DNA from 4 places in the Telluria sp. ZB4P36 genome. Region 1 is predicted to be linked to each of the others. Evidence: predicted binding sites of a transcription regulator. Region 1 holds the regulator's gene; each other region holds the start of a gene.

Evidence for each region. The regulator sigma-54, encoded in region 1, starts transcription at its own class of promoters, with help from an activator protein. The targets are predictions, from matches to a motif close to TGGCANGNAANCTGCTTT.
Region 2: AC56LK_RS20815 (PEP-CTERM sorting domain-containing protein) is a predicted target of sigma-54. The motif match lies at 1,243-1,260, and genes of this name have one in related genera.
Region 3: AC56LK_RS16140 (PEP-CTERM sorting domain-containing protein) is a predicted target of sigma-54. The motif match lies at 1,373-1,390, and genes of this name have one in related genera.
Region 4: AC56LK_RS11130 (TldD/PmbA family protein) is a predicted target of sigma-54. The motif match lies at 1,000-1,017, and genes of this name have one in related genera.

The regions. Positions count from the first base shown of each region.
Region 1 covers NZ_JCASIE010000023.1:58,221-60,421, reverse strand. The annotation lists gene hpf (ribosome hibernation-promoting factor, HPF/YfiA family) at 1-164, opposite strand, end outside; gene AC56LK_RS22140 (RNA polymerase factor sigma-54) at 223-1,698, opposite strand; gene lptB (LPS export ABC transporter ATP-binding protein) at 1,698-2,201, opposite strand, start outside.
Region 2 covers NZ_JCASIE010000020.1:11,710-13,910, forward strand. The annotation lists gene AC56LK_RS20810 (phosphoenolpyruvate carboxykinase (GTP)) at 1-997, shown strand, start outside; gene AC56LK_RS20815 (PEP-CTERM sorting domain-containing protein) at 1,313-2,134, shown strand.
Region 3 covers NZ_JCASIE010000012.1:77,524-79,724, reverse strand. The annotation lists gene AC56LK_RS16155 (acyltransferase family protein) at 1-236, opposite strand, end outside; gene AC56LK_RS16150 (hypothetical protein) at 478-1,065, shown strand; tRNA gene AC56LK_RS16145 (tRNA-Leu) at 1,135-1,219, shown strand; gene AC56LK_RS16140 (PEP-CTERM sorting domain-containing protein) at 1,429-2,067, shown strand.
Region 4 covers NZ_JCASIE010000006.1:162,685-164,885, reverse strand. The annotation lists gene AC56LK_RS11130 (TldD/PmbA family protein) at 1-848, opposite strand, end outside; gene AC56LK_RS11125 (class I SAM-dependent methyltransferase) at 1,231-2,031, shown strand; gene AC56LK_RS11120 (S1C family serine protease) at 2,155-2,201, shown strand, end outside.

The DNA of each region.
Region 1 (2,201 bases):
GCTTTTTGCCGCTTTTCTTTTTCGGTGAGGTTATCGATGGCAAGGAACACGTGGGTGTCGATCACGTGGTCGAAATGGCGGGTGATGCGCTCGAGCTTATTCTGAACGTATTCACGGATGGCGGGGGTGACTTCGAGATGGTGGCCGCTGATTGTGAGGTTCATACACACTCCTTAGGGAAGGTGCCCTGCCCGTGCCACAAGGTGAGAATGGGCAGTAGCTTTACAGGGATTTGCGGAGGCTGACGGGCGGAATCTTGAGCGCTTCACGGTACTTGGCGACCGTCCTGCGTGCAATGACCATACCTTGTTCCCCGAGCATCTCCGCGATCTTGCTGTCGGATAATGGGTTCCTAGGGTCTTCTGCTCCTGTCAATTGCGCAATGAGTGCGCGGATCGCCGTCGAGGAGGCTTCTCCCCCCGCTTCGGTGGCGACGTGGCTTCCGAAGAAGTACTTCAGCTCAAACATGCCGTGCGGGGTCAGCATGTATTTCTGAGTAGTCACACGCGAGATCGTGCTCTCGTGTAGGCCTAGTGTATCAGCTATCTCACGCAAAACAAGAGGGCGCATGGCAACCGCGCCGTGGCTGAAAAAGTTGCGCTGGCGCTCGACAATTGCCTCGGCGACACGCAGGATCGTGTCGAAGCGCTGGCGCATATTCTTGATGAGCCACTTGGCTTCCTGCAGCTGCGCGCCCATCTGGCTTTCGCTCTTTCCCTGCTTGAGCAGGTTGGCGTACAGGGAGTTCACGCGCAGCTTCGGCATCACGTCCGGATTCAGCGACACCGCCCAGCCGCTCTTGGCGCGCCGCACGATCACGTCCGGCACCACGTAGTCGGACACGCCCGCGCCGAAGGCCGCACCGGGGTGCGGATTGCACTGGCGGACCACGGCCTGCACCTCGCGCAAGTCTTCGTCGTCGCAGTCGAGCGCATTCTTCAGCTTGGTGTACTCGCGCTGCGCGAACCAGGTCAGGTAGCCCTCGACGATCTTCAGGGCCAGGCGCCGCGTCACCAGCGGCACGCCCGGCATGCGGCGGATCTGCAGCGCCAGGCACTCGGCCGCGCTGCGCGCGCCGACGCCGACCGGATCGAGGCTCTGCACCAGCGCCAGCGCGCAGCGCAGCTCGTCCATCTCGATCTCGAGTTCTTCCGGCAGGCGCGCATGGATCTCGTCGAGCGGCTCTTCCAGGTAACCGTTGTCGTCGAGCGCGTCGATCACCAGCTCGGCCAGCGCGCGGTCGCGCTGGCTGCAGGCGCTCATGCGGATCTGTTCCGCCAGGTGTTCGCGCAGGGTGATGCTGTCGGCTTCCAGCTGCGGGCGGCCATCCTCGTCGTCGCCGCTGCGGGCGCCGCCGCCTTCGCCGCCCCAGTCGCTGTCGGCCTCGCCGCGCTCGCCCTCGCCGCCGCCACCCTCATCGAAGCCCTCGCCTTCCGCCTTGGCGCCTTCTTCGGCCGCCGGCTGCGGCGCCGGCGCATCGCCGTTTGCGGGTGCACTGTTGATGGCGCCGTCGGCCAGCAGGCGCACCGAGCGGTCGAGCGGATCGTCGAGCCGCTCGAGCAGCGGGTTGTCGTGCAGGATCTGCTCGATCTCCTGGTGCAGTTCGAGCGTGGACAACTGCAGCAGCCGGATCGACTGCTGCAGCTGCGGCGTGAGCGCCAGGTGCTGCGAGGTGCGGAGCTGCAGGGATTGTTTCATTACATCCTGAAGTGTTCGCCGAGGTAGACGCGCCGCACGTTTTCGTTGGCGATGATGTCGTCAGGCCGGCCCGAGGCCAGCACCGCGCCCTGGTTGATGATGTAGGCGCGGTCGCAGATGCCGAGCGTCTCGCGCACATTGTGGTCGGTGATCAGGACGCCGATGTTGCGCTCTTTCAGGAAGCGCACGATGCGCTGGATCTCGATCACCGCGATCGGGTCGACGCCGGCGAAGGGCTCGTCCAGCAGCACGAAGCGCGGGTTGGTGGCGAGCGCGCGCGCGATCTCGACGCGGCGCCGCTCGCCGCCCGACAGCGACAGCGCCGGGTTCTCGCGCAGCTTCTCGATCTGCAGCTCGGCCAGCAGGGTGTCGAGGCGCTCGTTGATCTGGTCCTTGCTGAGCGGCTTGCCGTCCATGCGCTGCAATTCCAGCACGGCGCGGATGTTGTCTTCCACCGTCAGCTTGCGGAACACCGAGGCTTCCTGCGGCAGGTAGGACAGGCC
Region 2 (2,201 bases), on a different contig from region 1:
GATGCTGATCCCGCCGAAGGCCTTCGACGGCTGGAAGGTGACCACCATCGGCGACGACATCGCCTGGATCAAGCCGGGCCAGGACGGCAAGCTGTACGCCATCAACCCGGAAGCCGGCTACTTCGGCGTGGCCCCGGGCACCAATGACAAGACCAATCCGAACTGCATGGCCTCGCTGCGCGAGAACGTCATCTTCACCAACGTGGCGCTGACCGACGACGGCGACGTGTGGTGGGAAGGCATGAGCAAGCAGGCGCCGGATCACCTGACCGACTGGCAGGGCAAGGACTGGACCCCGGCATCGGGGACCAAGGCCGCCCACCCGAACGCGCGCTTCACCGTCGCCGCCACCCAGAACCCGGTCATCGACGCGGCCTGGGACGATCCGGCCGGCGTGCCGATCACGGCCTTCATCTTCGGTGGCCGCCGCTCGACCACCGTGCCGCTGGTCACTGAAGCCAACAACTGGGTGGAAGGCGTGTACATGGCCGCCACCATGGGCTCGGAAACCACCGCCGCCGCCGCCGGCCAGATGGGCATCGTGCGCCGCGACCCGTTCGCGATGCTGCCCTTCATCGGCTACAACATGAGCGACTACTTCCAGCACTGGCTGGACCTGGGCAAGAAAGTCGAAGCCAAGGGCAGCGCACCGAAGATCTTCTGCGTCAACTGGTTCCGCACCGGCGAAGACGGCGGCTTCGTGTGGCCGGGCTACGGCGACAATATGCGCGTGCTGAAGTGGATCCTCGACCGCGCCGAAGGCGGCGCCCAGGGCGGCCAGCAGCACCTGTTCGGCACCTCGCCGAACTACGGCGACCTGAACTGGGACGGCATCGACTTCACCGAGCAGCAGTTCACCCAGATTACCTCGATCGACAAGGCCGCCTGGAACGAAGAGCTGAAGCTGCACAGCGAGCTGTTCGAGAAGCTGGCTTACCACCTGCCGCAGGAGCTGGTGGATACCAAGGCCAAGCTGGAGAAGCAACTGGCGGTTTGAGTCGATATCGCGCATGGCGGACGGCATTCTGTCGTTCGTTGTGCGAGCCGCAGGGTTGAACAAAAAGGATTCATGTGAATGAATCCTTTTTGCATTTTTATCTGCGTAAGAAGGTCACTGTTCATTGCAACGCGATAATAACGCTTAAAGTTGGTAAATATTTTATTGTCGAGCAAACTTACATTAGTAAATACTAATACTGCATCGGGAGAAAATTTCTCTTTCTAATCATGATATTAGTGCGCTGGCACACTTGATGCTATGACTACTTTCGGTATCTGTTGTATGTAAATCAACTAACGAAAGAGAGAGAAAATGAAAATATATAAAGCACTGTTAGCCACCGTTTTTTTTGCAGCTGCAAACGCTGCTTACGCCGGGCCCTTGGTAAATGGCGGCTTCGAGGATGGAAGCGCCAACGGATGGACGACTGGGGGCGGCTATCGCAGTGGCGTCAGTAATTCCGCACTCTCGCCGGCGGACTTCCTTCCGGGCGGAGCCAGATACGCGGCGTCGAACCGGTCGTCGATCATCACTGCCGGCACTGTCGACCCGCTGGTCGGTTCCGCGCTGGGCTCGACTGTCTATTCAGGAAATTATTCCTACCGCGGCGAAGACACAGCGTCTGGTGGCTACGCGTCCGTGCTCAGCCAGAAAGTGCAGAATTACACGGATGCGAACATCTTCTTTGCCTGGAAAGCCGTGCTTGAAAATGGTGGCCACAGCAACGATAGCTCGGCAATCATGGTGATCACGCTCACTGACGATACAACCGGTACGCTGCTCATCAACCGTGTCTACAATGCCGGCGCGGGTGGTGGTGGTGTGGACAACCGGTTTACGGCGGTTGGTGATCTTTTCTACACTCCCCAATGGCAGATTGAACAGCTGGCGATCGACATTGGGCTACAAGGACATGACTTTACGATCTCATTGATGGTCGCAGATTGCCAGCCTACCGGGCATGTCGGCTACGCCTACATCGACGGTTTCGGCCAGTATGTTCCGCCAGCCGACGTGCCCGAGCCGGCCACTGCGGGACTCATGATGTTGGGCGTCGCTGGCTTCCTGGCATCGCGCCGCCGCAAGCAGCAATCGAAGTCGACCGCCGTAGCGGAACACACGGGTCATGCTTGAGATGTGCCGATCAGTGCATATGAGGCGCTGAAAACATCAGGGCAGTAGCTTTATGGTACTGCCCTGA
Region 3 (2,201 bases), on a different contig from region 1:
AAGGTCGGGACGACCCGCGAAAAGCGCCTGAAGAAAAAGTCGGGCAAGCCGACGTTCTTTATGAACAGCAATTGACCGATCAGATACCCGGACAGGGCGAAGAACATCTGCACCCCGAACTGCCCAAGCGGATCGACGAAGGGCCTCGGCCCGAAGTGACCCGCGAGAACGGCCAGGATGGCGAGGCCGCGCCACCCGTCCAGATAGGGAATGGCGGCTTCCCTGCGCACCAGCATGCTTGTCTTCCCTTGTCTCATTCTCATGCACCCTTGCAGCAACTCAACAATGCTACAGCGGCGTACAAGATAAGCAAGGAAAACTGCCTGAGATTCCTCATCTGGTGTGCTGCGCCTGCGCATGACCGACTTATCAAAAGGGTATGTACTGATTATTAAGCTTGCCAAATTTATCATTGCCAGCTAGCAGTGCCAACAGGCAGCGGATTCCGATCGCACCGACATCGCAAGGAGTTGCATCATGCCAAATCTACGCACCGCACTCGCACAACGCCTGGCCAGGGCTGCAGCCGCCGTCCTGCTCGTCGTCCCCAGCCTCCTTGGATGCGCGAGCGGCAGTCCGCCAATCCGAGCGGCGCAGGACTTGGCAGCCGAGACGGTGCGTTCCCCCGAGCAGCGGATGGAAAGGCTCGACAAGAACGCCATGCATGCCGCGATGGCGGACGGGATTACCACCGGACTGGCGCTGTCGGCCGGCGCGCTCGAAATGAATCCGCTGATCGCGACCTCGCCGGCCGGGCTGATCGCGCTGACCGGCGCCAAGATCGGGCTGGTGAAACTGGCCGACCAGCTGCCGGAAGACGAGAAGCGGATGGTGATCAAAAGCTCGGGCGCGGCATGGACCGGCGCGGCCGTCAACAACCTGATGGTGCTGCTGTCCACGCCGACGCCGATCGCGGTCGCCGCCGGGGTGGTGGCGGGTGTGCTGTGGTGGCGCCACAGCAATCGTGTGTATGAGCGGGCGGATCGCGAGATCGCGGCGCGCGGGGACTCGCCGCCGCTGGACAAGCAAGGGCATGAGCTCGCAGTGCTTGCGCCCTCGCCTTAAGCGCCGGCCGGTGCGCGATGCCTACCCAGCAACACGACGACTTCCGCACGTAGTACAATGCCGGCCGACGCGGGCATGGCGAAATTGGTAGACGCATCAGACTTAAAATCTGCCGCCGTGAGGCGTGCCGGTTCGATTCCGGCTGCCCGCACCACTTCCTTACGCGTTCCCTTGTGCAGTGGAGTCGGCTCCTGAACGGGGAGTGACGACGCTTTCCCCCTCCACTCCCCTGCTCCCATCGACACTCCTGTCGGAAAATTTTACATCCCGGAAGAACAACAATGCATTCCTAGAGGGAAGCAATTGCTGGCATGAATATTGCTTAATCACAATAACTACAATAACTCAACTAGGAAGTCCGACATGAAAGCATCACTTCTGGGCCTTGCAATGTTCGCTGCCGCCAATGCGGCGAACGCCGGGGTCATTGACACCATGAATCAGGCAGGATGGGACTTCCGTTGCCTCGGCATTGCCGGCGGTTGCGGCCAGACCTTCGGCCAGGTCTTCACGGTGGACAGTGCTGAAACCTACCTGAGCAGCTTTTCCTTCAACCCCTCCGTCGTTCAAGATGGCCCGCTGAACGTCCAATTCAGCATCTACGCCTGGTCGGGCAACAACAAGGCCGGTTCGGCACTGTTCACGAGCGGCGTGACGAGCCTGAGCAACCAAGTGGGCTCAACGCGCCTCGACTACGCGCCAGGGCTCGCCCTGACGCAAGGGCAGCAATATATCGCCTTCCTGAATACCGCGGGCCTTGGGAATGGGGGCGCAGCCACGAGCGGCTTCGCGTTTGTCGGGCAAACCTATGCCGGCGGCGACTTCTACTGGGAGCGCGTCGCCGGCGATGGTGTCTGGCGCCCTACCGGTGGGGATACCCAATTCCGTGCGGTCTTCACGGCAGGCCCTCCTGCTGACGTACCGGAACCTGCAAGCATGGCGCTGATGGCACTGGGCGCCGCCGGCTTGCTAGGTGCACGCCGTCGCAAGGCCGCCAGGTAAGCTGCACGCTCCACATCGGCAAAAAAAACCGCCGCCGAGAAATCGGCAGCGGCCAAGAACTCAGTCAACACTGAGCTGGAGACACGCGGAGAGAGGTGGAACTATCCACCAGAGAACGTAACCAACATAGGGCC
Region 4 (2,201 bases), on a different contig from region 1:
GCGGTCAGCTTCGTTCTAGCGTCGCGACCGGCGGCCTTCGCATCCTCGATCAGGTCGTACGAACCGGTGTACAGGGTGGCGACGCCGCCGGCGGCCTTGATCTTGTGCTCGGGGCGGGCGTCGAGGTATTCGTAGCCCATGCCGACTGGCGCACCCAAGCCGGACCTCGAGCGGAACTTGCCGGTGGTCTTGTCCACGGCGGTGGCCTGGAACGGAGCCCACAGGCGGTGCACGTCCTGCTCGATGTAGGAGCCGTCGGTGGAGGCGAAGTACTTCTGCTGGTTCACCTGGAACAGCATCGAGTTCATGAAGGTCGCGCCGCCGTCCATGCCGGCCTTGTTGGCGGCGATCAGCAGGTCCGCCTTCTCCTTGATCGGCACCGTGCGCCAGTCCTTCTTGATCGGCGTGGCCCAGGATACCTCCCCCACGCCCTTCACTGGTGCAAGGCGCACCGGTTCGGACTGCAGCTTGGCGTTGGCCTTGGCGATCGCCACCGCCTGGCGCGCCGCGTTGGCGATGCCGTCGTTCGACATGTCCGAGGTGGCGGCGAAGCCGTAGGCGCCGTTCGCGATCACGCGCACGCCGACGCCGGCCGACTCGGTATTCGCCACGTTCTCGACATTCAGGTCGCGGGTCGTGATGAACTGGTTCAGGTAGCGGCCGATGCGCACGTCGGCGTAGCTGGCGCCGGCCTTGGTGGCGGCGTTCAGCGCGACGTCGGCCAGCGCCTTCTTGGCGGCCGTGGGCATGGAGCTGAGCAGTTCTTCCGCGGCGATCGCGCGGCTGAAGGGGACGAGCGTGGTAGCGAGCGCCAGGCTGCTAAAATTGAGAAAGGTACGGCGTTCCATAGAGTCTCCTGAAATCAAGCTACTTCTGGGCAGCGGTCCCGCCTTATGGTGCGGTCCGCTATTCGTATTTACGGCGCAAATGAAGGGTCTTCACCGGACCGATGCAGCCTCGGCAAACTTGTCAACCTTAGCAGCAACTTGCGCTTTTGAATAGGCAATTGTTGTGCCATGTCAAAGCGTCTTTCAAGTGCATGATTTGGTGGGCGCCCACTGTCCGGGGCGAGTGTCCGCGGGCGTATCCGGGTGTCCGCTGCGGACACATTGAAGAACGAAATGTATGCATATACAGGCAATGCTTGACTGTCCGCCAAGTGTGACCGATCATCAGCGCGGCGGCGGCGTCCCGCCCGGCCGCGCACAACACGATGGAGACTTCACACCGATGAAACGACTGATCCTGACCGCGATGCTGGCCACCGGCCTCGCCGGCGCCGCCGGTACCACCCTGGCGGACGACGCCCTGAAAGCCGCCATCGCGGGTGAACACCGCAGCGCCGCCAACAAGGCGCGCGACGCGGCGCGCCACCCCTACGAGACCCTCACCTTCTTCGGCATCAAGCCGAACATGACGGTGGTGGAGCTGGCGCCCTCGGGCGGCTGGTACACCGAGATCCTGGCCCCCTACCTGCGCCAGAACGGCAAGCTGATCGGCGCGGGCGAAGAGATCGCCCCGGAAAAGCGCTACGGCATGGCCTTCAAGAAGAAGCTCGATTCGAATCCGGCGATCTACGACAAGGTGGTCCCGAGCATCTTCGAACCGCCTGCGCGCTACCAGATCGCGGCGCCGAACAGCGTCGACATGGTGCTCACCTTCCGCAACCTGCACAACTGGGTCGGCGGCGGTGAAGACGCGCTGAAGACCACCTTCAAGGAAATCCACAAGGTCCTGAAGCCGGGCGGCGTGCTGGGCATCGTCGACCACCGCCTGCCAGCCTCGATGACGCAGGATGCCAAGGCCTCGAGCGGCTACGTGCACGAAGCCTGGGTGATCAAGCAGGTCGAAAGCGCAGGCTTCAAGCTGGCGGGTAAATCCGAAGTCAACGCCAACCCGAAGGACACCGCCAACCACGAAAAAGGCGTGTGGACCCTGCCGCCGGTGCTGGCCAACAAGGACAAGGACCGCGAGAAGTACATGGCGATCGGCGAGAGCGACCGCATGACGCTCAAGTTCGTGAAACAATAAGCTTCACACCGGGGGCGGCGCCTCCCGGTGACGATTCGTGTATTTCCTTCGGCGGCGAGCGTGTATATTCTTGCGAGTTGTACTATTCGCATCATTCGTACGTTTGAGCCACCGAAGGAATCCATGAAAACCGCACGCCTCGCAGCCGCCGTGGCATTCGCCCTGGCCGG